Regions from separate parts of the Paenibacillus mucilaginosus 3016 genome, predicted to be linked through region 2. Evidence: riboswitches for the same ligand, from Rfam matches in the RefSeq annotation. Region 2 holds a riboswitch; the other holds the start of a gene.
What was found. Region 2 has a riboswitch for cyclic di-AMP ahead of PM3016_RS33705 (stalk domain-containing protein). Riboswitches for the same ligand answer to the same signal wherever they lie in the genome.

Region 1 (14,751 bases), 2.3 Mb from region 2:
GAAATGACGTTGGATACCACCGATGTCAGCACATGCCCCCACAGCACAGTGGAACGCGCAATCGGCATGGAGTGGAACCGCTCAATGATGCCCCGTTGCTTATCCAAAAATAGGCGGTAAGCCACGTAGGCCACCCCGCTGGCAATAGCCATTAGCAGTATGCCTGGCAACAGGTAGTTCACATAGTTATCCGTACCGGTTTGGATTGCGCCGCCAAACACATAGACGAACAGCAGCATCATGGCAATCGGAGTGATGCAGACCGTGAAGATGGTGTCCATACTGCGGAAAATATGGCGCATGGAACGTCCAAGCATGACGCTCAAGTCACTGAAAAAATGGTTTTTTGCCACCTCCATTAGATGGCCTCCTTTTTACCGATGATGGCGAGGAATATTTCCTCTAATGTCGGCTGTTTTTCAACATACTCTACCTGCGTTTTCGGGAACAGCTTTTTCAATTCCGCAAGCGTGCCGCTGGCGATAATTCTGCCCTCGTGCAGAATGGAAATTCGGTCGGCAAGCTGCTCGGCTTCCTCCAAATACTGTGTGGTCAGGAATACCGTCGTGCCGCCGTCCGCCAGTTCCTTGACAATTTTCCAAACCTCGATGCGTGCCTCGGGGTCAAGCCCGGTGGTCGGCTCGTCGAGGAAAATGATTTGCGGTTTCCCCACAAGGCTCAAGGCGATGTCGAGCCTGCGGCGCATCCCCCCCGAATAAGTAGATGCCTTTCGGTTCGCGGCATCTGTCAAGCCGAAGCGCTTAAGCATATCGTCCGCAACCTGCCGCGGATTTTTAAGGTGCCGTAGCTTGGCGATTAAAATAAGATTCTCCCGCCCGGTCAAAATCTCGTCAACCGCGGCAAATTGCCCGGTCAAACTAATCGACTGTCGTACTGGGTCTGGCTTTGACGCAATATCAAATCCATTAACGGTGACGGTTCCGCTGTCCGGTTGGAGCAGTGTACTGAGAATTTTGACAACCGTTGTCTTGCCGGCCCCGTTGGAGCCGAGCAGGGCGAAAATGCTGCCCTTTTCTACCTCAAAATCGACGCCCTTTAGAACATGAAGTTTCTTGTAGGACTTTTGCAGACCTTTCACTTCAATCGCTTTTCCCATCCCGATATCCCCTCCATTATTTTTTATCCGCGGCCTATTTCATTTCTTGTTACCCTTTTGATCAATAGATTGTTGATAAATGTCAGCGTAAGTTTTTGAATCTTTGATGAGATCGTCGCAAAATGCCGCTACGTCTCTGCCCGTCACTTCGAGCACGCCTTTCCCCGAGGCCGCTCCCTCTTCAAAAAGATCGACGATTCCCGAGAGCAAACCCGTCCCTTCGGTTAGCTCGACAGGGCCGACCTTAAAGAAATATTTTTGAATTTCTTTATAAACGATCTGATAATCTTGCGGAAGCGCTTTGACACGCGCCACATGCGCTCGCCACTCTTTTTTGCCTTGGATGATATCGTGTATTTTCATAATTCCCCTCCTATTTTTTACCTATTTTTTTTGCAATATTATTGTTGAGCTGCTCGCGCCACTTGTCGCGATAAGACCTTTGCCCCTTCTTCGCCGGCCAGCGCCGAACAGAAGCCTTTGATATCGTCGCCCAAAACCTCTTGGACTCGCTGACCGTCAGCCGCCGTTTCTTCGAGAAGACCGAGCACGCCATCAAGAATTGGCATGAGGTTTCGACCGGTGAAATCGGAGTGCGGCCAAAGGTTGGCATTAATTTGTTTCCATGCCGTTTGATAATCAGCCGGGAGCTTTTTGGCTCGCGATTCAAAAGTTTTCATTTCTTTCGTCATGTCGCTGCCGGTGATTTTTTCCCAAAAATTCATGATTTCATCTCCTTTAACTCGTTCATTTTGGATGATACGAACTCCCATTTTCCCCAGAACCTTTGCAGCTCCTCACGCCCCGCGTCGTTGAGCGCGAAAAACTTTCGCGGCGGCCCCATGTCGGAGGGCTTTTTGGTTACTTCTACCAACTTGCTTTTTTCAAGCCGAATCAGGATGGTGTACACCGTTCCCTCCACAACATCAGTGAAGCCGAGGGCGTTCAGCCGCCGCGTAATTTCGTAGCCGTAGGTTTCTTTGCGGCTTATAATTTCGAGTACGCAGCCCTCAAGCACGCCTTTGAGCATTTCCGTTAAGTTTTCCAGCACAATCACCCTTCGCTATTCTGTAAGACTGGTATGCAGTGTTACTTACTACTTCTACATAGTATCACGCAGTAGCTGGTTTGTCAAAGCGTTTGTTTCTCAACTTGTCCGGCACTTCTTTATCCCATAAATCAAAAAGGCCGCGATTACCGCGACCAAATGAATAGAGTAGACATGGTCATGAATCCTAGTCCGCCAACTTGGATCATACACGCAATAATGATCTGCCCCGGGACAGACCAAAGGGCTGTCCCGAGTGACGAGCCCGGTTACGCATGTCGCGGATCTTGCCGTAAAAAATGCATCAATGTCTTTCCTCGAGATGAATCCTGGACCCTTGGTAATATTATCTGTCACTCAGGTGTAACAAATCGATATCCAATCCCGGATTCCGTCACAATCATCTTTGGCCGAGTTGGGTCCTCCTCGAGTTTCTTCCTTAAATGGCTAATATATACCCTTAGGTAGTGACTTTCGGATTCACTGTGGTGCCCGCCCCAAACTTGCTGCAGCAGCTGCCGCTGCGTGATAACCTTGTCGGCGTTAGTCGCTAATATTTTGAGCAGATCGTATTCCGTAGGTGTCAGCTTGACCCGCTCACCTCCAAGTACAACGTTCCTTTGCGATAAGTCTATGATCAGCTCGTTAAACTTCAAGACGGGTTCATGAACCGTTTTTGCTGCATGGCGAAGCGCAACACGTATCCGTGCAACCAGTTCACCCATGCTGAACGGCTTCGTGACATAATCATCCGCGCCTCCATCCAACGCTGCAATTTTATCTTCTTCCCGATCCTTGGCCGTAAGTACAATAACAGGTACACTCGACCATTCCCGTATCCGGTTTAGAACCTCCATGCCAGACAACCCGGGAAGCCCCAAGTCCAGCAGGATCAAATCGGGAGGCGCTCCGGAGGCCTTAATGATCCCATCTTCGCCGGTCTCCGACCCTTCAACCTGATAGTTGTGTGCTTGCAGCGTCACTTTAAGCAGCTTTCGAATTTGGGGCTCGTCATCGATGATAAGAATCCTCGTCCCTTTCTCTGTGGTCGTCATACTGGCGCCTGTTCCCCCTCTTCATGTATAAAAAATATCTTATCCTCATCACTAATTGGCAAACTGATCACGATTGACAACCCTTTTTCCCCGTTCGGTTTAGCCGAGATTGTTCCTCCATGCAGTTCGACAATTCCTTTGCAAATGGCAAGTCCCAAGCCAGTTCCGGTTATATGCTTCGACTTGTCTGCGCGATAAAATTTATCGAATATACGTTCCCGCTCCGATACTTCTATACCAATCCCTTGATCAGATACGGAGAAGAAGACCGCGTCCTCCTCTTTATTGACCATAATGTTAATTTCACTGCCATCAGGTGAATATTTAATCGCATTGCTAATGATATTCACCAATACCTGCTCGAGCAGTACCTCGTCACCTAAGATCAGCGGAACCTGCTTCAAGAATTGTACGCGTATTTTGCGATGCTGTTGAAAATCCTTCACCTGCTTGAGCGCGACGCCGATGATATCCTCTACATCGCACCATCTTTTGCGCAGACGGAGCATGCCGCTCTCGAGCTGCACCATACCGAGCAGGTTGGACACTAGACGATTCATCCGCAACGATCCGTCACGAATCGTTACGAGCAGCTCCATTCTGTCTTGCGGGGAGAACATACCCTCCCCTTCAATTAACGCCGTCGCAGAGCCAATGACCGTTGCGAGCGGCGTCCGTAGTTCATGGGAAACAGAATCCAGTATAGCCGTTCGAAGTCTCTCCGACTCCGCTGTCAAGTGCGCAAGCTTTGCTTCTTCGCTTAGTTTGACGCGCGCAATCGCACTAGCGGCGATCTCGCCTAACGCTTCCAGCAATTTTAACATATCCGATGAAGGAGCCGAGCTTCCCAGATTAACGCTCAAGACGCCGTAAATTTTCTCTTCGATCTTCAGCGGGATATAGCGCCCCGAGGCTTCTCGCAATGTCCCGGCTCCCTTGCCCGCATGCTCGCCATGCTGGTAAACCCATTTGGCAATCACCATTTCCGCTTCGCTTTGCGCCCATGCGGGCACTGGCATTGAATAAGAAGCGGGCTCCAATTCATCCCTTTCATTCGGTAAATAGATCACCGACTCGGATTGTACGGTATGCGACACCTTTAAGGTGATATGTTGAAGCAAGGCTTGAAAATCGGCGATCGCATTCATTTCTTTGCTTAATGCATACAACGATGCGGTGTAGGCCTCCCGCTGCTTCGAATAGTGCAGTTGATTTTTCAGCTTGGCGGCGAGCCCCCCCGTTAACGAGGCTACAAACAGGAATATGCCAAAGGAAACCACATAGCGAAGATCTGATACGGAGAAGCTCAGCTGCGGTGGGACAAAGAAAAAGTCAAAGGCCAGCACGCCCAGAACCGCCGCATAAAACGAAGCTCCTTTTCCTCCATAGACCGCACTAATTAACACCGGCAGCAAATAAACAAGCGCGATATTGACCAAATCGAATGCCGGTCCGAGCATATTCAGCACAAAGGTTAGTAGGATAATCGATAAGGTAACCCATAGATAAGAGCGTTGTTGTATCATGTAAAATCACATCCTACGAAGGATTGCTTGCTGCTTATATTCAGTATGACAGACTGGATGGAGAAGGCAAGCAACGGTCATCTTTCTTTCGGGACGAACCCTGAGACGACTAGCACATCCATGTGCCGTCCGTATTTAAGGATCGTTTTGACCGTATTCCCATATAGCATCCGCTCCCAAAACTTCATCTGGGATTGTCCGATGATCAATTGTGTGCTTTTGTTCACATTCGCTTGCTCCAGAAGCTTAACCGCTACTTGTCTGCGTCTCTCCATAACCTGCATGTTGAATATTCCACCGAGGCGCTGCGTTAGCTCCCGAAGATCCATAATCCGTTTCTGCTGCTCTTCAGGCAAATCTGCTTTCACGGCAATATAATGGACAACCCAATCGGCTTTCAAGCGATGGGCGATTCGGAAGCCTCTGCGGATCAGGCTTTCCGCCCGCGGGCTCAAGGTAACACAGACGAAAATAACCTCTTCACGCCTCCAGGGTCCTCTGAGGGAATCCCGCCGCTCCCATGCCTCAAGTCGTTCATCCACGTCATCGGCAATCTCACGCAGGGCAAGCTCACGAAGCGCAATCAGATTGCCTGTCTTGAAAAAATGATTCAACGCTTGCTCTACTTTATTACGCGCATAGATCTTCCCGTCGCGCAGCCGCTGTTGCAAGGCATTGGGGGCGACATCGATTAATTGCACTTCATCGGCCAAGCGGAGAATACGGTCCGGCACGGTTTCCCTTACTCTTACGCCTGTCAGCTGCTCAACCGCATCATTCAAGCTTTCGACATGCTGCACATTCATCGTGGAAATAACGGAAATACCCGCTTCCAGAATTTCGAGAATATCTTCATAACGTTTCTTATTCTTACTGCCGGGCACGTTGGTATGCGCAAGCTCATCCACAAGAACAACCTCGGGGTTTAGGCGGATAATGGCTTCCATATTCATTTCTTCCAATCGGGTTCCCCGGTAATCGCTAACTTGCCTTGGTATCGTAGTCAGGTCTCCAATCTGCTCGAACGTCTCTTTACGTCCATGCGTCTCCAGCAGTCCAATGACCACATCGATCCCTTTCTTAAGCAGAATGTTCCCTTCCTTGAGCATCGTGTACGTTTTCCCTACGCCCGGCGCAGCTCCGATATAGATCTTAAATGTCCCTCGCTTGATGCGGATGATTCGCTCCTTCACCTCGGAGCCGCTCAATCGTTTGTATATATTTGCGTCTGCTTTCTTTGTGATCGAAGTAGGTAGGATTCGCTCACCTTTCTGCTCGGCTGAATCGGCCATATAAAACAAATCCACATGGCGAGCAAGCTTCATAAGCGTATTGACCACCGATCCTCTCCACCATTCCTGCCAAGTTGTCTGCTTCGAGTGACCGAGTACGATCCGCGTCACTTTATTGTCGATCGCATAGTCCACGAGCTGTCTTGGCATCGCTCTGCGGCGCACGAAGGGGAGTTCGTCGAAGGAGACTTCCAGCTTCTCGGTCAACTTGACGATCGAGCGTTTGAAAGCGGTTTGCTCCTTCGATAACGGTTTCTTCGGATCTACGAACGTAACGACCAGCATATCCCCATTTAACCGTCTGGCAATTTGCTCACCGCGTCGTATATAAATGGATCCATTCCAATGGTATTGCGTCGACACCAATATACGTTCTGAAGCCCCCGAGGGACCGTTTAATCCAAGCGCCTCCCGGTGCTCTTCGAGCGATTCGTTCACATCCTCGGCAACGAGACGCAGCGCGAGTTCCCGAAGTTTGCCGAGGTTATCTCTTTTACTAAGCGAGGTGTGGGTGGCCTCCATTGCACCTTCTGAGAGACGTGCGAGTATGGACTCCGGCGTTACGTCGATAAGCCGAATTTCATCAGCCAGCTCCAAGGTGTCGGCTGGAACTGTTTCATCCACTTCGATCCCGGTCAGCCTCTGGGCCAGTTCCGTATACCCTTCCAACTCGTAAACATTGACCGTCGTGATGACACTGATGCCTTGCTTTAACAAATGCTGAATATCCTGGAGGCGCGTTCTAAACCTCGCCTCCATGCGATTACGGTGAGCAAGACCATCGACCAGAACCACTTCCGGGTTGCGCGCGAGCAGCGCTTCTATGTTCAGGTCCTTCTTCTCTACGCCGTCCTTTACCCAATGAATACTCGGCACCCTTTCCAAACACCCGATCTGCTCGATCGTCTCTTTCCGCTGCATGGTAGATACCGCACAAATCACGACATCGATCCCCCGTTGTTTGAGACTGTTGCCCTCTTGCAGCATATGATAGGTTTTGCCCGAGCCGCTGAACGGGCCGACATAAATCTTGAGCCGGCCTCGCTGCAGCTCAGAGATCGACTTTAAGATTTCCTCAGGGGTTTTCCTTCTGAATTCGTCCATGGAATCCTCCTGTTATACGGGTTTAGCGTTGCCTGCTAAAAAGTCAATTACCCCGCTAAAGTCGTACACTTTAGCGGGGTTGTATTTATTTCGTAAGCTCGGCCAAAGCCAGATTTAACTGCAGCACAAGGACCACCGGCTCGCCAAGGAATCCTAGCTCTCTTGCAGCTGTATGGTCCTTCACCAATTCCTGGAGCTTCTCTGCAGAAATTCCCGTCAGCTTGCTTATTCTCGGGATTTGCGCCTCGGCCGCTTCAGGACTGATGTGAGGATCCAGCCCGGAACCCGAGTTTGTGATCAGATCGATCGGCAGACGGCTAACCGGCACATCGGGATTTTCTTTCTTCCACGACTCGAGCGACTTCTGAACACGCGCTAGCAGATCTGGATGGGACGGGGCATAGTTGCCGCTCCCTGAGCCAGCTCCATTATATCCAATGGAAGATACGCGGCTCTGGAAATATTTCGGATCGACAAAGTGTTGTCCAATCAATTCCGACCCGATAACGTTCTGGTTTTCATCGTAGACCAAGCTTCCGTCTGCCTGATGGGGCATAACCGCTTGCGCAATGCCCGTCACGACAAGATTATAAAGAAGTCCGCATACCACCATAAGCACGAGACTTAATCGAATACTGCTCACAATCAATTTCATTGGTTTCCTTCCTTTCCCGTTATACCCACAGATGAACGACAAGATCGATCAATTTAATGCCTAGGAACGGCACGATTACGCCGCCCAAACCGTAAAAGAACAGATTGCGCTGCAGCAGCGCGGACGAAGACATGGGCTTATACGCTACCCCTTTCATCGCCAGCGGAATTAACAAGGGAATGATGACAGCATTGAAGATCAAAGCTGACAAGATCGCGGAATTCGGCGAACCTAGCCGCATAATATTCAAGGCGTCCATCTGCGGGATGGCCAGCATGAACATTGCAGGGATGATCGCAAAATATTTAGCGATATCGTTCGCAATACTGAATGTCGTCAATGCGCCGCGCGTCATCAGCAGCTGTTTGCCAATCGCCACGACTTCAATGATTTTAGATGGGTCCGAGTCCAGATCGACCATATTAGCCGCTTCTTTGGCAGCTACCGTTCCGCTGTTCATCGCTATGCCTACATCGGCCTGCGCCAACGCAGGCGCGTCATTGGTACCATCGCCCGTCATCGCAACTAGCTTGCCTTCCGCCTGCTCTTTGCGAATGACTGCAATCTTATCTTCCGGCTTGCTCTCGGCGATAAAATCATCTACGCCGGCCTCGATCGCGATTGTTGCTGCCGTCAACGGGTTATCACCCGTACACATGATCGTTTTAATCCCCATCCGGCGCATTTGTTCAAAACGTTCCTTCATGCCCGGTTTGACGGTATCCTTCAAGTAGATCAGGCCAAAAATCTCTTGATCGACGGCCACGGCAAGCGGCGTGCCGCCGGCTTTGGCAATTCGGTCGCTGCTTGGATCAAGGTCCTTCGGGATTTTACCGCCTTGGGCAACAATCCACTTTTTGACGGCATCGACGGCGCCTTTGCGCACCTTGCGGCCATCCTTCAGATCCATGCCGCTCATCCGGGTTTCAGCCTTGAATTCGAGAAATTCGGCCCCGTCTCCTACAGCGGCGTCATGTGTGAACCCTTGCTTCTTCATCAGTTCTAGTACGGAACGCCCCTCGGGCGTCTCGTCCTGAAGCGAGCTGATTGCCGCCCACGCAGCCGTTTCCTTCTCCTGATGTCCCCCGACGGGAATGAATTCGCTCGCCATCCGATTGCCGAACGTGATTGTGCCCGTCTTATCGAGAATAATCGTATTGATATCCCCTGCTGCCTCTACCGCTTTTCCGGACATCGCAAGCACATTGAACTGTGTTACGCGGTCCATGCCGGCAATACCAATCGCCGACAGCAGACCGCCAATTGTCGTCGGAATCAAACAGACGAGAAGCGCGATCAGCATCGGTATTTCCAAATTGACGTTCAAGTAGTTCCCGAAGAATGGAAGCGTCACGACAACAATGAAAAAGATTAAGGTCAAGCTTGTCAAAACGGTACTAAGCGCAATTTCGTTGGGAGTTTTCTGCCTTTTGGCGCCTTCAACGAGCGCGATCATACGATCAAGGAACGATTCCCCCGGGTCGCTCGTAATCCGCACCTTAATCTGGTCGCTGACGACACGCGTACCTCCGGTGACCGAACTGAAATCGCCGCCGGCCTCCTTAATAACAGGAGCCGACTCGCCTGTAATCGCGGATTCATCAACCGATGCAAGTCCCTCGATCACTTCGCCGTCGCCGGGAATCATCTCTCCTTGCGTGACAATAACGACATCGCCTTTGCGAAGCTCCGACGATACTACCTGCTTGATGGAATGGTGTCCGACGATTTTATTCGCCTTGATATCCTGCTTCGTTTTCTTTAGCGTGTCAGCCTGCGCCTTTCCCCGACCTTCTGCCAATGCTTCAGCAAAGTTCGCAAACAATACGGTGAACAGCAAAATCAGTGACACGACCAGGTTGTAGCCTCTTGAAACGGTACCGCCGAATAAATCCGGCACGAAAATCAGCAGCATTGTAATTAGAAAACCGATCTCTACAATGAACATGATCGGGTTCCGAACCATGACACGCGGATCTAGTTTCAGAAATGACTCCTTGACCGCTTTCTGAATAATCGCGCTGCTCATCATCGATTTTTTCTCTCTCATGGCTAAGTTCCTCCGCTTTTACTTTCTATGCTTATGGCTTAAGCGTTAATTGTTCTGCAATCGGTCCGAGCACAAGGGCCGGGAAGAAGGTAAGCGCGCCTACAATTAGAACCGTCCCAAGGAATACGCCGGCGAATAATCCGTTGTCGGTACGGAATGTACCCGAGGTTTCCGGCACCGGCTTCTTGGCTGCCAACGAGCCTGCAACCGCCAGCATGGTCACGATCGAGAAGAAACGCCCCAGGTACATCACTATGCCTGTTGAGATATTCCAAAATGGCGTATTGTCGCCAAGTCCCTCGAAGCCGGAGCCGTTATTGGCCGCAGAGGAGGTAAATTCGTATAGAGCCTGTGTTAGCCCGTGAAATCCAGGATTAGAGATCGTCTCCGGATAGATGAAAAGTGCAAGCGCCGTCGGTGCTAATATTATGAACGGCTGGATCAGCAAAGTAACGGCAATCAGCTTCATCTCCCGACCCTCGATCTTCTTGCCGAGGAACTCCGGTGTCCGCCCCACCATTAAGCCCGATAAGAAAACACCAATAATCGTATACATGAGAACGTTGATAAAGCCAACTCCGGCACCTCCGAATACGGTATTAAGCATCATATTCGCGAGCGTGACAAGTCCGCCGATCGGTGTCATCGTGTCATGCATCGTATTCACGGCGCCTGTCTCCGAAGCGGTCGTCACAACCGAATAGAAAGACGATTGAATCACGCCAAATCGCGTTTCTTTCCCTTCCATGCTGCCTTGATCATGCTGAATTCCGCTGGCATTCAAGACGGGGTTGCCGGCCGTCTCAGCCACCAGCGATATCCCCAGCATCATAATGAAGAGCATCGCCATGGATACGAATAGTACACGCCCTTGTTTTGCATTACCGACCATTTTGCCATACGTAAAAGGAATTGCCGTGCCAAAAAGCAGCATCAGAACGATTTGCAGCAGATTGCTGATCGCATCCGGGTTTTCGAACGGATGGGCGGAATTTGCGCCGAAGAAGCCGCCGCCATTATTGCCAAGCTCCTTAATGGAGAGGAACGATCCCACCGGACCGCGTGCAATCTCCTGCACTTCACCGCCGATCGTATGAGCCGTAACGGTAGGTTCAAGTGTTTGCGGTACACCAAGCGCAATAAAGATCAGTGCCGCGACAAAAGCTACAGGGAGCAAAATTCGTGTAATCGAACGAATCAAATCGACAAAGAAATTGCCTATCGGCTTACCCGCAAGCGCCCTAATGATGGCAATCGCTGCCGCTAGTCCCGTAGCAGGAGCCGTAAACATCATGAATACGATAGCAATCATTTGAGATAGATAGGAAAGGCCGCTTTCTCCGCTGTAATGCTGCAAATTCGTATTGGTCATGAAGCTGATCGCCGTGTTGAATGCCAGCGTGGGCTCCATATTCGCAATTCCGGATGGATTGAGCGGCAGAAACTTCTGAAAACGAAAAATCAAATAAACCAGAATGATCATGACCAGATTGCTAAAGACGACAGCGAGCGCATATTGCTTCCAGGTCTGATTGTCGCGGCAGATCCCGCTAATGGTATAGATCGGCTTCTCGATCCAGCCGAACCATTTGTCCCATTTGGACTTCTCATAATCAAAAACCTGTGCCATATAAAGACCGACTGGCCGCGCCAGCACCAAGACAAGCAGCAGCGTAACCACGATGGACAAAGTAGCGTACATAACGACCCAAACCCCTTCCTATCTTCCCGCAGTTAGAATTTTTCTGGATTTAACAACACATATGTCAGATAGACAAAGACGGCGACAACTACTACACCAAGCGCCCACATCATGAACGGCCAGCTCCTTCATCGGAAACTTTGCCAGCCCAAGCAGCCAATCCCGCCATTAGTAAAGCCAGAACAATAAAAGATACCACCATCACAATATCCAACATGGTAACCTAACCTCCTATTTCGAACTTATATCGAGTAAAAACGACACATCAGCATTTCGGCTATGAATGACGTATGTGGCTCCCAGTTCCTTATACATCCTTCGAATCATCCCACTGCTTGATACCACATAGATGGGACCTTGGGTCCAAGATGTGACAGCCTGCAGATAGCGGCAGGTTAGCGGCAGAGACTCTTCAAAGATAATCACCTTGCCAATAGGAATATCCGGTACCAACCAGGCTGACCTATCGACGGTATCGACTAGAACGGTAGGTTCGATCCCGAGCTCCTCCAGCTCCAGCATTTCCTGCTTGCTGTTTGTTAGCACGGCGTACGGCATGTTCATCGAATGGAGCACGCTCATAAATGCCCTTCCTCTCTTGTTCGTGGTGGCCACCAAGATGTAAGACCCGTCCGTTTTTAAACTCATTGCACCTTCTCCTCCACCGTAAGAGCAACAAAAAAGAAGCCGCGGAAGATTGACTCTTCTCGCTGCTTCTGCGCTCGCAGCCAAATAAACGCGCGCATTACGAAAAAATGTTGCTCCCTAGATTCGCTTACGAGGTTAGCTGTCGGATTCGGGCGTGAGAGTCGCCTTACCCAAGTTACCTTGGGATTCACCCCATAGTCCGGCTTACGGTCCGGTCCCAGTGGTTCCCCCGCTTCCACGTGTCGTGAAATTCAGCGGTTCATATTTTGTTTTTCTGCTTCCGCATAAGCAATGATAATACGGTTCGGCATAAAAATAGTGTTAAGATGTCGCGGGGACGCGTAAAAAAAGTATAAAAAAATATCGGCCCGCATTCGTTTCCATAATCGGCGAATGCGGGTTATCGTTCATCTTCCGAGGCTTATCGTCCCTTTTGCACGATTGAGCGAGACAGCATAGGCTGCAATCGCGAAACACTGGCTTCTATCGCTCGAAATCAGGGATGACAAGCTAATTTTCGATATTTCATCGTTATATCGCATTTCGCGAATTTTACAGTACATGCCATCATCGCGTATCATGTTGCTCAGTTCGAATGGTAAGGTATACGCTGAAATGCCGTAATCGCTGAATTCCCGGATCCGGGAAACGGGGGAACCTAGAGTTGGCTGACAACTGCCTTGGGGTGAATCATGATTTCTTTCATGAAGGGCTACTCTCAGTCCGAATCCGACAGCTAACCTCGTAAGCGTTCAGAGAGACCTATCTTCTATGCGCTTATAGGACGAGACGTCCATGAACGATAAGCCCTACTGAAGCGGATCTCCTTCTTAAGTACGGCTTCTATGCTGTGCCCTGCTCAATCGGACCATTACGATCCGAAAGGAAGGGAAATCATCATGAACAACGGTAACTCGATTCAACCTCCATATCGAGAGGAGAGGCAGCGGTTAAGAAAGGAATTGCGGAATACTCTGTTTTATCGCCTGGGTATCGCCGTTATCCTTCTGGTTGAGGTGACGCAGAGATGACGATGACAATTGGCTTAATAAACGACGCTCTCGTTATTAGCGAAGAAGACAAGCGTTTGGAAGATGCACGTATTACGGGGATCCAGCTTTTCGAGCTTGATTATGAGTCCTGTTTCCATGCGAGGAAGGGAAGGCTGACGAATTGCCGCTACGGGGTGCTGCTCATCAGCTGCGGCTCCTACTCCGGATGGGGTGAATGTATCATGTCTTCCGACGACAAGGCGTTCGATATAATCAGATGGGCCTCTTTCCTCCATCAGTTGAAGCGAACAACCATTCGCAAAGCTCTCGAAATCACGGCTTTGCATCGGATCATATGGGGCGACAACCGAACGGATCTGGTTCAAACCGCTCTTCTGGATCTCGTCGCGCGTAGGCAAAACGTATCCATAGCGTCACATATTATGCTGCGCGCAAGACCGGAACCTGTCAGGGACGCCTGGGCAAATCGTTATGGCAAAAGGAATAGCGTCCGGCATATTCACCCTGGCGACAGAGGCACAGTGACGGAAATGATCACTTACGCGAACCATCTCTGGTTACAAGGTTATTCGCTCGAAATTCACAAGGACTACCTGATCGGACCTGCTTGCTCCGCCTTGAAGCTGCTATCCGATGCGATTGAGGCGCAATGGCGGGAGAACGAAGATGCTTGGGAACCTGCATCCTTGTGTAATCTTATTTCAGACCCGGTCGGGACGGGCTTCGATATGCATACGGATGAGTTGTTTCGGAGGGCCATGGCATATTATGAAGTCTTGATATAAAGAAAGACAGAAGTTTTGCACCAAAAAAGCCTCTCGAGAAGAGGAGTAACTAGCCTACTGGTGGGGGGATTCTTTGTCATCATGTGGCCAGTGATGGAGGTTGGGATCCGTTCCCCAGCAGTCACGGAACAATTGCAGCCTGTATGCAGATGGCCAGAAGCGCGCATATCGGACATTTTATTTTGACTTCTTGGCTATCTCCGCTCTTGTTCAATGTATAGTTTGTCTATTCTGCGGATCGCTGGCAGCCTCTATAATCGTTGGCCTCCCGGATTACCGTCCCCTGCTGGTGCCTGTTGGGCGGTAATGGCCGGATTCGGGTATTGGGTAGTTAAGGACCATCTCCGGGCGATGTTCTTGCTTACCCAATACTGGCCCATTATCTCTTTATCCATTGCTGTAGCTCCAGTATCAGGTCATCTGACAAAAAAACTTGTCTCAAATACCGTCGTTTTGAAATGAAAGGCACAAAAAATTAGCTCCATTTCGAATAATTTTGGATAAGGGAAAAGCCACGGTAAGCCCGCGGCTACTTTGTATGTACTAGCTGTCACCCTTATAAAAGGTGTCATGTAACCGGTATCCTCTTAGTAATGCATCATGGTCAAAGGTAACTTTGGACTAATCCATGAAGTACCTAGTTTGGGATCGGACCGGTTGCGCCCAGTTGTTCGGCGCATCTCGTTCATACGGATTGATGACTAACATAACTTGGGGGATTGTAGGGGACCACTCGATGTACTCCTCTTTCGCGAG
Region 2 (14,751 bases):
GTTCGATCTCATGAATGCGTTCGGCCAAGGTCTCTTCCGTATCCTCCGGACCGATCACAAGCGCCCGCTGGGCCAGAATCGGACCGCTGTCGAGTCCTCCGTCCACGATATGGACCGTCACTCCGGTAATTTTCACCCCGTGGTTCAAGGCCTGCCGGACCGCATGCAGTCCCGGAAAAGAAGGCAGCAGCGACGGATGCACGTTGATCATGCGGCCCCAGTAGGCGTCGACGAGCACATGCGTCAGAATGCGCATATACCCTGCGAGCACGACGAGCCCGATCTTTTTGTCCCGCAGCCGCTCCAGAATCTCAGCCTCATAAGCTTCGCGGGAAGGATAGTCCTTCGGGCGGAAGAGGAACGTTTCGACTCCGGCGGCTTCCGCACGCTGTACGACAGGCGCTTCCGGCTTATCACAGACGAGAAGCTCGATGTCGGCATCGAGCTTCCCGGATTGGACTGCGTCCGTCAGCGCCTGGAAGTTAGAGCCGCTTCCCGAGGCGAACACGGCAATGCGCAGCCGTTCAATCATACTTCCGCTCCTTCGAAGGTAACGATCCCTTCGCCGGTTGTAATCTCGCCCAGGCGGTAGATGCTCTCGCCAAGCTCACGTGCCGCAGCAAGCGTCGCTTCCGCTTCTTCGGCGGAGACGACGATGACCATGCCGATGCCCATGTTGAAGGTACGGAACATGTCATTGTTGGAGATCGAGCCATCCTGCTGCATCAGGTGGAAAATCGGCAGAATCGGCCAGGAGCCGTACTGGATGTGGGCATTGACGTTCTTCGGCAGTACACGCGGAATGTTCTCCAGGAAGCCGCCCCCCGTGATGTGGGCCATCCCTTTGATCTGCACTTTCTCGAGCAGGGAAAGAATCGTCTTCACGTAGATCCGAGTTGGCTCGATGAGCACATCGCCGAGCTTCTTGCCTTCGAGTGCTTCCAGAGCCTGATCCAGCTTGTAGCCCTTCTGCTCCAGCAGCAGGCGGCGGACCAGCGAGAAGCCGTTGCTGTGAATGCCGCTCGACGGCAGGCCCAGGACGACGTCGCCCGGACGGATCGTGGAACCGTCGATGATTTTCTTCTTGTCGACGATACCGACCGTGAAGCCAGCGATGTCATACTCGCCTTCGCTGTACATGCCCGGCATCTCCGCCGTTTCGCCGCCGATCAGCGCGCAGCCGGCTTGTACGCAGCCGTCGCTGATGCCTTTGACGATCGCTTCGATTTTCTCCGGAATGACTTTGTCGCAGGCCAGGTAGTCGAGGAAAAAGAGCGGTTCCGCGCCCTGCACGATAATATCGTTGACGCACATTGCTACCGCGTCGATCCCGATCGTGTCATGCTTGTCCATGGCAAAAGCCAGCTTCAGCTTCGTCCCTACCCCGTCCGTACCGGACACGAGGACCGGCTCTTCGTACTTGTCTTTGTTCAGACCGAACAGGCCGCCGAACCCGCCGAGCTCGGTGAGCACCTCAGGACGGAACGTGGTTTTGACGTGTTTCTTCATGCGTTCTACCGCTTCGTTGCCTGCCGCGATATCCACGCCGGCTTGTTTATATGCATCGGACACTTGGTTTTCCTCCCCGGAAATGGTTGACCCCTGGGCTAGTGCGGGGCTCCGGCATCGTATGATTTGCCTTCGGCCGCTGTTGAACCGGAGTTCCTAATGAACTTACCTGTCGGTAAGAACTCCGGTTCAAAGGCGGCACGTAAACTCTCCGGTAAACATACGAGCCTCCCGCCCAAGCCAGTTGGGTCAAAAGATTTACGCCTCGAAATACGGCGTTTGGTTAATGATAAGGCGGCCGCGCTGTGCGGCGGCCGCTCGGTTTGTTAGGTTGGTTGAACTCGGTGCATCCCTTACCGCTGCTGTGGGTCTCATGAAGCCGCGGCTGGGAAACCACTTATATCGCATCACCAGGTAGCCTTCCGCGAATGGATCACACAGTTGTGCTGCTCGACAGGCCTATTTCAGTTGAGACACCACTGACATCCAGCTCGAATGCCTTCCGCGGCTGAGACGCCACTGTCGTGCACCACGAACGAGCCTTCCACAGATGGACCATTATTGATGTTCTGCTGGGACGGGCCCTCCGTAGGGGGGACGCTACTTGCACGCTGTTCGGACGAGCCTTCCGCGGCTGGGATGCTACTGTTGTGCAGTTCGGATGCCCTCATAAGTACTTTCCGCGTGTACCGGCTTATCCCATCAAGAAGGACATACAGCAAAATAGCGGAACTGAGATTCCTTATTCGCCCGTTTCCAGGGTACATTTCCGGAATAACGGAACTCAGGTTCCTTATTTGGCTCCCAACGGCCTCTTCGGCTCGCCACCGGCCCAAATAGCGCATCGGAGTTCCGCTATTTCGACCAACACACTCGCCAATTGAGCGAATAGCGAATCGGAGTTCCGCTATATTGCCAATGTCGCCGGTTGCCTGCCATGCATTCCATGCAATGCACGCCTTTCGCAGCTAGCTGACTGCACAACCGCATCACATGCAGTCGGTCCACTGAGGCAGCTGGAAGCCTCCGTGCATTCAAAGCAGCTAACAGCCTGCCTGCGGCCTGCGGCCAAAACAAGGCTTCCTGGCAGCTCTGCAGCTGCGGAAGGACAGCCTGCCTTTAACCCTCGGCTAACCGGTCCGTCTCACCGCCAGCGCTGTGAGAGCCCACTCGCTCTCCACCGCAGCCTCGCGGCCTACGGCCTTCAAGCCCCCAGCGCTATGCGGTGCGACTTCCCGCCGCTCTCCCGCGCCGCTCCCTGCAGGCTACTTAATCGCAGCCGCAGCCGATCTTCGCGTCGTCCGGGATGGCCGTCGGGTAGCGGTTGTCGAAGCACGCCGTGCAGTGGCCGCGGTTGATCTCGCCCGCCGGGCCGCCGATCGAGTTCACGAGCCCTTCCTGGCTCAGGAAGTGCAGCGAGTCCGCGTTGATCGCCTTGCGGATCTCCTCCACCGACTTCACGGCGGCAATCAGCTCGCCGCGGTTCGGGGTATCGATCCCATAGAAGCACGGGTTCTGGAACGGCGGCGAAGAGATCCGCACGTGCACCTCGGTTGCTCCCGCTTCGCGGAGCATGTTCACGATCCGCAGAGAAGTCGTGCCGCGCACGATCGAGTCGTCGATCATGACGACTCGCTTGCCATGCACGATGCTGCGCACCGCGGACAGCTTCATCTTCACGCCCTGCTCGCGCAGCTCCTGGCTCGGCTGGATGAACGTCCGGCCCGTGTAGCGGTTCTTGATCAGCCCGAGCTCGTAAGGGATGCCCGTCTGCTCCGCATACCCGATCGCCGCCGAGATGCTCGAGTCCGGCACGCCGGTGACGATATCCGCGTCGACGAACGACTCGATCGCCAGCTGGCGCCCCATCCGCTTGCGGGCGGAGTGGATGTTCACCTCGTCGATGTCGCTGTCCGGACGCGCGAAGTAGATATACTCCATCGCGCAGACGGCCCGCTGCTTGCCTTCGGCGAAACGGTCGTGCGTCAGCTCGCCCGTCCGCTGGTTGAGAATCAGCAGTTCACCCGGCTGGATGTCGCGCTCGTACAAACCGCCGACCGTATCGAACGCACAGGACTCCGAAGCAAACAGATACGCATCGCCCAGACGCCCCATCACGAATGGCCGCAGGCCGTGCGGATCGCGCGCCGCGATGAGCTTGTCCCGCGTCAGGAACAGGAACGCATATGCGCCTTCGATCTGCAGCAGCGCGTCCCGGACCGCTTCGACGATGTCATCGTGCTTCGAGCGGGCAATCAGATGCGCCACAACTTCCGTGTCGCTTGTCGTCTGGAAGATCGAGCCTTCCCGCTCCAGGCGCTTCTTGATGTCCGGCGCATTCGTCAGGTTCCCGTTCGTAGCGATTGCGAGATCGCCCTCGCGGTACTTGAACACGAGCGGCTGGGCATTCGCCAGCTTGCTCTCTCCAGCCGTCGAGTAGCGTACATGTCCAATCGCATAGGAGCCGACCATCGGTCCCAGGTTATCGTTGTTGAACACTTCCTTGACCAGACCCATGCCGCGGTGATAGTTGAACGCATCCTCGCCCGCCACACAAATGCCGGAACTCTCCTGCCCCCGGTGCTGCAGGGCATGAAGACCGTAATACGAAAGATTGGCGGCCTCGGGGTGACCGAACACCCCGAATACGCCGCACTCTTCTCCCAGCTTGTCGGACAGGCCGTTCGGACCTGCCCCCATGCCTTCGTTATAATACGCTCCGGTCCAGAGAGGGAACGCACCATCATGTTGCCCTTGACCATTGCCGCCTTGCCGCATTCCCGTCACCAGACCTTTCGCATCCTCATTCATATCTAATCGTTCCTGTCCGGAAACTACGCGTTCATCAGACATGGAATCGCATCCTTCCAAACTTGCTGCAGCTCAGCCACAGCAGCGTCGATTGCCGCGCTGCCGTTTACCTGCACCTGCAGAGACGTGCCTTCCACCTTGCCGATGACCTGTACAGGAACGCCGGCTGCCTTCAGCACCGCTTCCAGCTCGGACGCCTTCTCCGGTGCCGCGCTGAGCAGCAGGCGGGATTGGCTCTCACTGAACAGGGCGATATCCGCACGCAGGTCCGTCGTCAGGTTCACGTTCGCGCCCAGACGGCCGCTGATGCAGCTTTCAGCCAGCGCTACAGCCAGACCGCCGTCGGACAGGTCATGCGCCGAAGCGACGAGACCTTTCTGAATCGCACCCAGCACCGTATCCAGCAGCGTCTTCTCCACGTCGAGGTCGATCTGTGGAGGACGGCCTTCCGTTACGCCATGAACAACGTATTGGAATTCGCTGCCGCCAAGCTCCGCTTTCGTCTCGCCGAGCAGCAGGACGATGTCGCCTTCGTTCTTGAAGCCCTGCGTGGTGATGTGGTCCGTGTCATGCACGAGACCCACCATGCCGACAACCGGTGTCGGATAGATCGCGCCGCGCGCGTTCTCGTTGTACAGCGACACGTTGCCGCCGATGACCGGCGTGTTCAGCTTGCGGCAGGCTTCCGCCATACCGTCCACGGACTTCTCGAGCTGCCAGAAGATCTCCGGCTTCTCCGGCGAACCGAAGTTGAGGTTGTCCGTAATCGCCAGCGGTTCCGCACCGGAGCACACATTGTTGCGCGCCGCTTCCGCCACGGCGATCTTGCCGCCGACTTCCGGATCGAGGTACACATAACGGCCGTTGCAGTCCGTCGACATCGACAGCGCCTTGCGGGAGCCGCGGATCGTTACAACGGCAGCGTCAGAGCCCGGCTGAACTGCTGTGGAGGTACGAACCATGTAATCGTACTGGTTGTAAACCCACTCTTTGCTCGCTACCGTAGGCGAAGCCAGAACCTGCTTCAGGGCACCGTTCAGATCGGTAACTTCCGGATAAGCGGTGGTATCGACCGAAGCATTCGCTTCGTAGTAAGCCGGTACCGAGGAAGGCTTGTTGTACATCGGGCACTCGTCGACCAGCGCCGTCACCGGCATGTCGCCGACAAGCTCGCCCTTGTGGTACAGCTTCAGGTTGCCGTCGTCCGTTACCTTGCCGACCTTCGCGCAGTGCAGTCCCCAGCGCTCGAAGATCGCTTTGGCCTGCTCCTCATGCTCCGGCTTCACGACGAACAGCATCCGCTCCTGGGACTCGGAGAGCATCATCTCGTAAGGCGTCATGCCTTCCTCACGCTGCGGCACCTCGTCGAGGTACAGCTCCATGCCGTTGCCCGCTTTGCTCGCCATCTCGGACGAGGAACACGTCAGACCCGCTGCGCCCATGTCCTGGATCCCTACGACGATGCCGGAGTCGATCAGCTCCAGGCACGCCTCGAGTACGAGCTTCTCCATGAACGGATCGCCCACCTGTACCGCCGAACGCTTCGCTTCGGACTCGGCCGTGAGGTCCTCGGATGCGAAGGTCGCCCCGTGAATCCCGTCGCGTCCCGTTGCCGGGCCCACATAGAAGACCGGGTTGCCTACGCCTTTGGCTACGCCCTTCTGGATCTTGTCGTGGTCGATGATGCCGACGCACATGGCGTTAACGAGCGGGTTGCCCTCGTAGCTCTCATCGAACATCACTTCGCCGCCGACCGTCGGAATGCCGATGCAGTTGCCGTAGCCCGCAATCCCGGATACGACGTGCTCGAAGAGGTATTTCACGCGGTCATTCGTCAGACGACCGAAACGCAGGGAGTTCAGCACAGCTACCGGACGGGCACCCATGGAGAAAATGTCCCGTATAATCCCGCCTACGCCCGTTGCCGCCCCTTGGTATGGTTCCACCGCGGAAGGGTGGTTATGGCTTTCAATTTTGAACACAACCGCTTGGTTGTCGCCGATATCCACGATTCCCGCGCCTTCGCCCGGTCCCATCAGGACACGTTCGCCGGTTGTCGGGAACTTGCGCAGTACCGCTTTGGAGTTCTTGTAAGAGCAGTGCTCCGACCACATGACGGAGAATACGCCGATCTCCACATAGTTCGGCTTCCGTCCGAGGAAGCCGCAGATGAGGTCGTACTCGGCATCGGAGACACCGAACTGCTTGTAGATTTTCTGTTCCTGAATCTGTTCTGCCGTTGGTTCCTTAGCCGATAGCTGCTGCGCCATGTTTTTCCCTCCAAGTGCTTAAAATCGATGTAAACATCCGCTTGCCGTCTTCGGAACCGAGCAGCGCCGACACGGCACGTTCCGGATGCGGCATCATGCCGAGGACATTGCCGCCCTTGCTGCAGATGCCTGCGATATCGTCAACCGAGCCGTTCGGGTTGTTGCCCGCTTCGTAACGGAACACGATCTGGTTGTTCGCTTTGAGCTCGGCCAGGGCCGCCTCGTCACAGTAGTAGTTGCCTTCGCCGTGCGCGATCGGGATGTTGATGAGCTCGTCCTGCTTGTACTCCTTGGTGAACGGGGTATCCGTGTTAACTACAGACAGCATCGCCGCATGACAGCGGAACTTCAGCGACTCGTTGCGCAGCATCGCGCCCGGCAGCAGGCCGGACTCGAGCAGAATCTGGAAGCCGTTGCAGATGCCGAGGATGTACTTGCCCTGCTCCGCCGCTTCACGGAGAGCCTTCATGACCGGTGCAAATTGGGCGATTGCGCCGCAGCGCAGGTAGTCTCCGTAGGAGAAGCCGCCCGGTATGATAATACAGTCGTATTTGGAGAGATCCGTCTCGGTATGCCATACATAGTCCACGGGCTGGCCTACTGTGTCTTCCACCGCTTTGTAGCAGTCGATATCACAGTTGGAGCCGGGAAACACCAGAACCGCAAAATTCATGATTGTTGTCCTCCCTAATCCTTGTTAAAAGGTAGCCGGCCGGCTCCTATTCGCTCAGCTCGTAGCGGTAGTCTTCGATGACCGTGTTCGCGAGCAGCTTCTCGCACATGGCTTTGAGGCGCTCTTCCGCAGCAGCGCGGTTGTCCGTGTTCAGTTCCACTTCCAGGTACTTGCCGATCCGCACCTTGTCCACTTCGTCGAAGCCCATGGAGTGCAGCGCGCCCTGCACCGCCGTTCCTTGTACGTCCAGTACGCTTTGCTTAATCGTCACATATACGGTCGCTTTTAACATCGAATAGTACCTCCCAAGGGTATGAAAAATGTCCGTTTGCTCTCTCACCTTACATACTGCGTGTCCATCCTGCATCTGCTCCCCCGGACCGAAGCCCGGGCTGCAGTCATGCGTTTTATCCCAAAACCAAGCGGTTATAAATTTCGCGGTAGCGCCGGCTTGTCTCTTCCACGACTTCTGCAGGAAGCGGAGCAGGCTCGCTGTTCTTGTCCCAGTCCGTGCTGGCCAGATAGCTCCGCACCGGCTCTTTGTCCATGGAGTCGATCTCGGTATCCAGCTCGTACTTGTCCTTCGCCCAGAATCTCGATGAATCCGGAGTGAAGATTTCGTCAATGAGTATGATTTCACCGTCGATCAGGCCGAATTCGAATTTGGTGTCGGCGAGAATAATGCCGCGGTCCTGGCAGAAGGCGTGAGCGTAGTTGTACAGCTGAAGGCTCTTCGCCTGCAGCTGCTCGGTCAGCTCGGCGCCGACAAGCTCTTTCATCCGCTCGATGGAGATATCCTCATCGTGGCCGACATCGTTCTTCGCCGCCGGCGTGAAGATCGGCTGCTCAAAGCGCTGGTTCTTGCGCAGGCCTGCAGGCAGCTTGTGGCCGTTGATCTCGCCCGTCTGCTGGTACTGTCTCCAGCCGCCGCCCGTGATGTAGCCGCGCACCACGCATTCGATGTCGATCCGCTCGGCTTTTTTGGTCACCATGAACCGGTCTTTCATGATCTCCCGGTCCGTGATGATGTCGCCGAGCAGATCCACGTCCGTATGCACCACATGGTTGTCGATGATCTCGGTCGTTTGGTCGAACCAGAACTTGCTCAGCGTGTTAAGCACGTTCCCCTTGTCCGGCACAGCCGGGCTCAGCACCCAGTCGAATGCCGAGATCCGGTCCGATACCGCGATGAGGTAATGGTCTCCAAGCCCGTAAATCTCGCGGACCTTGCCTTTATAGAGCAGCGGCGCCTTGATATACTCCTGCGCGCTGGAAATTGCGATCGTTGACGCTTCCTTCATGGTTTCCCCCGCCTCCCCGTAACCCGGTGCTTCTTAGCTCAAGCCCAGACGTTTGAAAATCGTATCGACATGCTTCAGATGCCAGCTCGGATTGAATGCATCCTCAATCTCTTCCAGGCTGAGGTACTCCCGGATCGCCGGCGTATTCTCCACGATGTCACGGAACGAGCGCTGCTCTTCCCATGCCTGCATGGCCCGCGGCTGCACCGTATCGTAAGCCTGCTCGCGGGAGAGCCCTTTGTCGATCAGCTTCGTCATAACGCGGCCCGAGAACGGAACCCCGTAGGTGCTCTGCATGTTGCGCTTCATGTTCTCCGGGAACACCGTCAGGTTCTTGATGATGTTGCCGAGGCGGTTCAGCATGTAGTTCAGCAGGATCGTCGAATCCGGAAGAATGATCCGCTCGACGGACGAGTGCGAGATATCGCGCTCATGCCACAGGGTGACATTCTCGTAAGCGGAGACCATGTGGCCGCGGATGACGCGGGCCAGACCCGAGATGCTCTCGCAGCCGATCGGGTTGCGCTTGTGCGGCATGGCCGAGGAGCCCTTCTGACCCTTCGCGAACGGCTCTTCCACTTCGCGGAACTCGCTCTTCTGCAGGGCGCGGATTTCCGTCGCGAACTTGTCCAGCGACGTCGCGATGAGCGCCAAAGTCGCCATATACTCGGCGTGGCGGTCACGCTGCAGCGTCTGGGTCGAGATCGGCGCCGGCTTCGTACCGAGCTTGCCGCACACATACTCCTCGATGAACGGATCGATGTTCGCGTAGGTGCCTACGGCGCCCGAGATTTTGCCGAACTGGACACCGTCCGCGGCAAAGCGGAAACGCTCCAGATTCCGCTTCATCTCTTCGTACCAGAGCGCCATCTTGAGACCGAAGGTGGTAGGCTCAGCGTGCACCCCGTGCGTACGGCCCATCATCGGCGTATCCTTGTAAGCCACTGCTTTGTCCTTCAGGATTTCGATGAAGTTCACGATGTCCCGCTCGATGATCTCGTTCGCCTGTCTCAGCAGGTAGCCAAGAGCCGTATCGACTACGTCCGTGGAAGTCAGACCGTAGTGCACCCACTTGCGTTCCGGGCCCACTTTCTCGGATACCGCACGCGTGAAGGCAATCACGTCATGGCGTGTCTCCTGCTCGATCTCGTAGATCCGGTCGATATCGAAGCTTGCGTTCTTCCGCAGCTCCGCTACGTCTTCCTTCGGGATGACACCAAGCTCCGCCCATGCTTCGCAGGAAAGAATTTCGACTTCAAGCCAAGCCTTGAATTTGTTTTCTTCCGTCCAAATGCTGCCCATCTCGGGTCTTGTATAACGATCGATCATGATTCCCCATACCTCCGGTATCTGCTCTTTGACTTGATCTGCTGCTTCTCTATTTAGACTCCCATACGCCTGACAGCTCTATCCAGCGGAATGCATCTTCCGCGCGGTCCGCCAGCAGATTCACGTGGCCCATCTTGCGTCCCGCCTTGGCTTCCTCCTTGCCGTACAAGTGAAGCTTGGCGGTCACACCGGGCACAGCGCTCTGCGATTCGGGATTCTGAATCCACTCCAGCAGCGGCACCACATGTTCACCCAGCACGTTCACCATAACGACCGGCACCAGCAGCGACGGATCGCCGAGCGGCAGGTTGCACACCGCCCTCAGATGCTGCTCGAACTGCGAGGTCCGGCACGCTTCCATCGTATAGTGGCCGGAATTGTGCGGCCGCGGTGCCAACTCGTTGACGAACAGCTCGCCGTCCGAAGTCAGGAACATCTCCACGGCGATCAGCCCGATCACATCCAGCTTCTCGGCGATCTGCAGCGCCATCTCTTCCGCCCGCTTCAGCACGCCTTCCGGCGCACGGGCCGGAACGATCGAGAGATGCAGGATATTGTTCACATGGATATTCTCCGCCGGGGGAAAAGCCTTCACTTCGCCCCGCGGGCTTCTCGCCGCGATCACGGAGATCTCCCGCTCGAAGCGGATGAACTGCTCGAGTACAAGCTCCGTCTTCGCCCGGCTCAGCGTCTCGAATGCCTCTTCGACTTCATCCAACGAGCGGATGACCCACTGGCCCTTGCCGTCGTAACCGCCGGTCGCCGGTCTTGAGCACGCAGGGCGTGCCGAAGCGCTCCACGGCCTCCCGAAGCTCCGCGGCGCTGGCCACTTCCGCATACGGCGCTACTTTGACGCCCGCGGCCTCTATGGCGCGCTTCTCGCGCAGCCGGTGCTGCGTCGTGTAGAGCAGCTCGCTGCCCTGCGGCACGTAAGACTCCCGCATGAGCAGCTCCGTTACACCGGCATCGACGTTCTCGAACTCGTACGTGATGACGTCGGCTTCTTCCGCAAGGGTTCTTGCGGCCGCCGCGTCGTCATATGCCGCTACGATCTGGCGGTCCGCCACCTGGCCGCAGGGCGCATCCGGCGTAGGGTCCAGCGTGACGAACCGGTAGCCCATCGCCTTGCCGGCCAGTGCCAGCATGCGTCCGAGCTGGCCGCCTCCGAGGACGCCGATCACGGACCCGGGCGGGGTCACTTTGAGCGGGTCATACGGCCGGTTCTTGTTCGCTTCGTTCATGGTCATTCCAGCACGCTGCTTTCCATGACAGACTTAGCGATGCGTTCGCGGCGCTCCGCCACCCGCTGCTGGATTCCGCCGTCGAAGGCGCCGAGAATCTGCGCCGCGAGCAGGCCCGCATTGGTCGCGCCAGCTTGTCCGATCGCCACCGTCGCTACAGGAATGCCGCCCGGCATCTGTACGATCGACAGCAGCGAGTCCAGCCCGTTCAGGGTCGACGTCTTCACAGGCACGCCGATGACCGGCAGAACCGTCTTCGAGGCGACCATACCCGGCAGATGTGCCGCGCCGCCTGCTCCTGCGATGATGACCTTCAGTCCGCGTTCAGCCGCCGTTTCGGCGTATTCGAACATCAGATCCGGCGTCCGGTGGGCCGATACCACCTTCTTCTCGTATGCAACTCCCAGCTCATCGAGCACGTCGCACGCTTTCTTCATCGTTTCCCAGTCCGACTGGCTTCCCATGATGACTCCAACAAGAACCGACATTCAGGTACCCTCCATATGCTTGCTTTTCAATCCGTAACGAACCCAAGTCCAATAAAAAACAAAACGTCCTTCCAGATAGATGCTGCACATGCTCAAATACAAGCTGTTCAGTCTATGAGTAAGGACGACAAGAAGACTCCTAAGCGCAAGTTAAGGCCAGACACCGCCCCGGTGCCGACCTTCTTCATCAAACGCTTACTCGTAGTCCAAAAATTTAAGGTTTTCGGGTAGAAACTATTCGGGCCATATTCCCGACATTATACGAGATTATTCGAATGTTAAACGTGTTTTTTTCCAAGCTATTGATCTCTTTCAGTTTATCGGCTTTCACAAAGGATGTCAACTCCAAAAGGCGAACTATTTTTGTTTTGGATGTGATAATAGTTCGTATTTGCTGTGATCGGTTTTGCACTTTTTCCTGTTATTGGCTCTGTGTGATTTTCAATTGCCGGAGCGTCCGCAGGCCTTCCTCGGCCTCTTCCGCAGACAAGCCGCCTGCCCGCAGCGGCGTGTCCTCCAGGAGGACCCACCGTTCGTACATTCGGATCCCTTCTTCTACGGCGGCTCTCCACTCCAGTTCGCGCTCTCCGCCTTGCAGCACCTCCAGCCGGTAAAACAAGGCGTCTTCCGCCCAGGCATAGCTCCCCTGCTCCTCGTAATAACCGACAATCCTCGACAAGATCCCCTCATTCAGCCCCGCACGTCCGGTGATATCCAGCGCCTCTTGAATCCGTCTGTTGAATTCTTCTCTCAGTTCGCCGCGGGCATCGTATTCCCGCCCGATCAGCAGCAGCTCAAGAGATTTCCTTGCTGTCCTTTGGGCAGCCGCTTCCTCCCCGCCCTCCCGCTGCAGCTCCGATTGAGCCTTCATCAAATCCCCGAGTGCAAGCACCTTGGCCGAATCCAGCTCCCCGTCCTTGGACAGCAGTGCAATCAGATCCTTCACCGAGAGTGCCCCGATCAGCTTGGAGCCGAGCCCCAGCATTTCCTTCATCGCCTGCTGCAGCAGCTCTATCGCCTCCTGCATCCGTTTGTTCCGGGCCAGATGCATCACGCGGCCAACTATCACCCCTGCCTGCTCAATCATCCGCAGAATATAATCTCTTTGATACATGCTTTCCCCTCTTTCACCCGCTGCCTTTCCAGACCTTACTCTGCTCTCGTTCCGCGGGTTCCTCCGGATCATTTCATCCATTGTAACCCACATGCCTGCTGAGGTTAACCCCCCGTGTCAATTAAAGGAAGGGACTGGATGATTTTATCCATTGCCCCCCGGTTTTATCGTATGGTACGCTCTTAAGAGCCGAATCGCGCATGTATTTTAGATGTACGTACGGGGGACGCATCACATGGGGTGAATGCAACGGCTGTCTGCCGCTGGCACTACTGCAGCGAAGCAGGCACCATGCTAGGGAACCAACCTTCTTCCCGAACCCGACAACTAACCTCGGAGGCTATGATCGACAACTGACGGCGGATGCCAGTATTCGCCGGACAGGTGCAACGATATGGAGGGATCCTGTTGAATAGTCGCATCACGTCCATGCTGAAGGCATGTCTATTGACGCTGCCTGCAGCCGCAATTCTTGTATTTGCAAGTCCTGCACAGGCCGAGACGGTCCGACTCGCCGAGGATATCAAAGTGCAGGTTAACAGCAGCCTCGTGCATTTTCCGGACGCCCAGCCGTTCCTTGACGAGAACCACAAGCTTCAGGTTCCGGCCAGAGTCATGGCGGACAAGCTGGGTTATCAGCTTCAATGGGAGCATGCCGGCGCTCAGATGAAGGTTACCCTGAGCAGCTCCACAACCACCGTTGTTTTCACTACCGGCGACCCGAACATCACCGTTAACGGCCAGCCTTCCGTGCAAGAAGCAGCCGCCAAGCTGGTGGATGGGCGGGCCTACGTTCCCTTCCGGATGCTTGCAGACTCCTTCAGCATCCAGACCCAGTGGGACAACCTGAACCGAATCGCTATTCTTGGGGTGGATGGACAATACCATGCTCCGGCCTGGTACCGCCCTACGAAGATCGCTCCTCTGTACACGAAGACGATCGAAGCCAGAGCTTCTGCCTATACAGCAGCAGCGGCGGAAAACGGTACGTTCGCGGCCAGAGATTACATGGGTAATCCTCTGAAGCTGGGGACGATCGCCGTTGACCCTGCAGTCATTCCTCTGGGGTCCAAGGTATTTATTGAAGGCTACACGCACGACGGCCTTCCGGTCGGAGGCATGTATGCCGTAGCAACGGATATCGGTGGATCCGTGAAGGGGAACAAGATTGATATTTTTATGCCGCAAGGACGCCATGCTGCACTGCAGTTCGGTATTCAGAACGTGAAGGTTCATGTGCTTGGTTCTTAATCGGGCGCTCCCAAAAAAGCAGGTCTCTCTATCTAAGCTGCCCAGGCAATAGGCCGGGTGCAGAGATGGGAGGCCTGCTTTTTATTGGCCTCTCTTCAGGCGCATAGGAGCCCTGTGCCGGTCGAACCCTAAGCATGATCATGTTACACGGAGGTGACCGACATGAATCAAGGTGTCCGCAGGCTTCTGCTGTGTGTCCTGACAACGTTTTGTTTGACCGGTGCAGCCGCTCCAGCTCCGCGGCCCAGCGAGGTGGTCTGGAACGTGGAGACCGACCAAAAGCTCATTGCCTTGACGTTCGATGACGGCCCCAACCCTGTCTATACGCCCCAGATTCTCGATCTGCTGCATGAGTATGGGGCCAAGGGGACATTCTTCGTCATCGGCAAGCGGGTACAGCTGTATCCCGCCATTGCCATTCGTGAAGTGAATGAAGGGCATGAGATCGCCAACCATACGTTTGACCATCACTTCCTCAAACACTATCCTGCCGAACGGCTCATTACCGAAATCCGCCAGACGCAGGAAGTGATCTTTGATATTACGGAGCAAATGCCCCATGTGTTTCGCCCACCCGGCGGTTATTATAATGACGCCCTTCTCCAATCCATGAAGGAAGACAAGCTCACGGTAGTGATGTGGTCCTGGTATCAGGATACGAAGGATTGGATGAAGCCCGGTGTGGATAAAATTGTCGCCCAAGTGCTGAACAATGTACACAATGGAGACATTATTTTGTTTCACGACCTTCAAGGGGACTGCAG

Region 1: linked by a shared signal. The riboswitch ahead of PM3016_RS07690 (hypothetical protein) and the one ahead of PM3016_RS33705 (stalk domain-containing protein) in region 2 are both predicted to bind cyclic di-AMP.

What each region holds. Positions count from the first base shown of each region.
Region 1 is NC_016935.1:1,686,526-1,701,276, reverse strand. Features, by position in the region: gene PM3016_RS07745 (ABC transporter permease) at 1-359, opposite strand, end outside; gene PM3016_RS07740 (ABC transporter ATP-binding protein) at 359-1,117, opposite strand; gene PM3016_RS07735 (DUF1048 domain-containing protein) at 1,157-1,480, opposite strand; partial or broken gene PM3016_RS07730 (DUF1048 domain-containing protein) at 1,491-1,842, opposite strand; gene PM3016_RS07725 (PadR family transcriptional regulator) at 1,839-2,147, opposite strand; partial or broken gene PM3016_RS39410 (Trk family potassium uptake protein) at 2,327-2,474, opposite strand; gene PM3016_RS07720 (response regulator) at 2,519-3,220, opposite strand; gene PM3016_RS07715 (ATP-binding protein) at 3,217-4,746, opposite strand; gene PM3016_RS07710 (histidine kinase) at 4,824-7,142, opposite strand; gene kdpC (potassium-transporting ATPase subunit KdpC) at 7,228-7,797, opposite strand; gene kdpB (potassium-transporting ATPase subunit KdpB) at 7,817-9,847, opposite strand; gene kdpA (potassium-transporting ATPase subunit KdpA) at 9,879-11,549, opposite strand; gene kdpF (K(+)-transporting ATPase subunit F) at 11,582-11,659, opposite strand; gene PM3016_RS38035 (hypothetical protein) at 11,659-11,766, opposite strand; gene PM3016_RS07690 (hypothetical protein) at 11,781-12,197, opposite strand; cyclic di-AMP (ydaO/yuaA leader) riboswitch at 12,306-12,464, opposite strand; cyclic di-AMP (ydaO/yuaA leader) riboswitch at 12,813-12,962, shown strand; gene PM3016_RS07685 (enolase-like domain-containing protein) at 13,225-13,995, shown strand.
Region 2 is NC_016935.1:8,085,127-8,099,877, forward strand. Features, by position in the region: gene purN (phosphoribosylglycinamide formyltransferase) at 1-532, opposite strand, end outside; gene purM (phosphoribosylformylglycinamidine cyclo-ligase) at 529-1,572, opposite strand; gene purF (amidophosphoribosyltransferase) at 2,779-4,320, opposite strand; gene purL (phosphoribosylformylglycinamidine synthase subunit PurL) at 4,344-6,590, opposite strand; gene purQ (phosphoribosylformylglycinamidine synthase subunit PurQ) at 6,568-7,263, opposite strand; gene purS (phosphoribosylformylglycinamidine synthase subunit PurS) at 7,310-7,555, opposite strand; gene PM3016_RS33675 (phosphoribosylaminoimidazolesuccinocarboxamide synthase) at 7,671-8,564, opposite strand; gene purB (adenylosuccinate lyase) at 8,598-9,893, opposite strand; partial or broken gene purK (5-(carboxyamino)imidazole ribonucleotide synthase) at 9,943-11,140, opposite strand; gene purE (5-(carboxyamino)imidazole ribonucleotide mutase) at 11,137-11,622, opposite strand; purine riboswitch at 11,805-11,907, opposite strand; gene PM3016_RS33700 (DUF6483 family protein) at 12,044-12,736, opposite strand; cyclic di-AMP (ydaO/yuaA leader) riboswitch at 12,914-13,093, shown strand; gene PM3016_RS33705 (stalk domain-containing protein) at 13,145-13,987, shown strand; gene PM3016_RS33710 (polysaccharide deacetylase family protein) at 14,150-14,751, shown strand, end outside.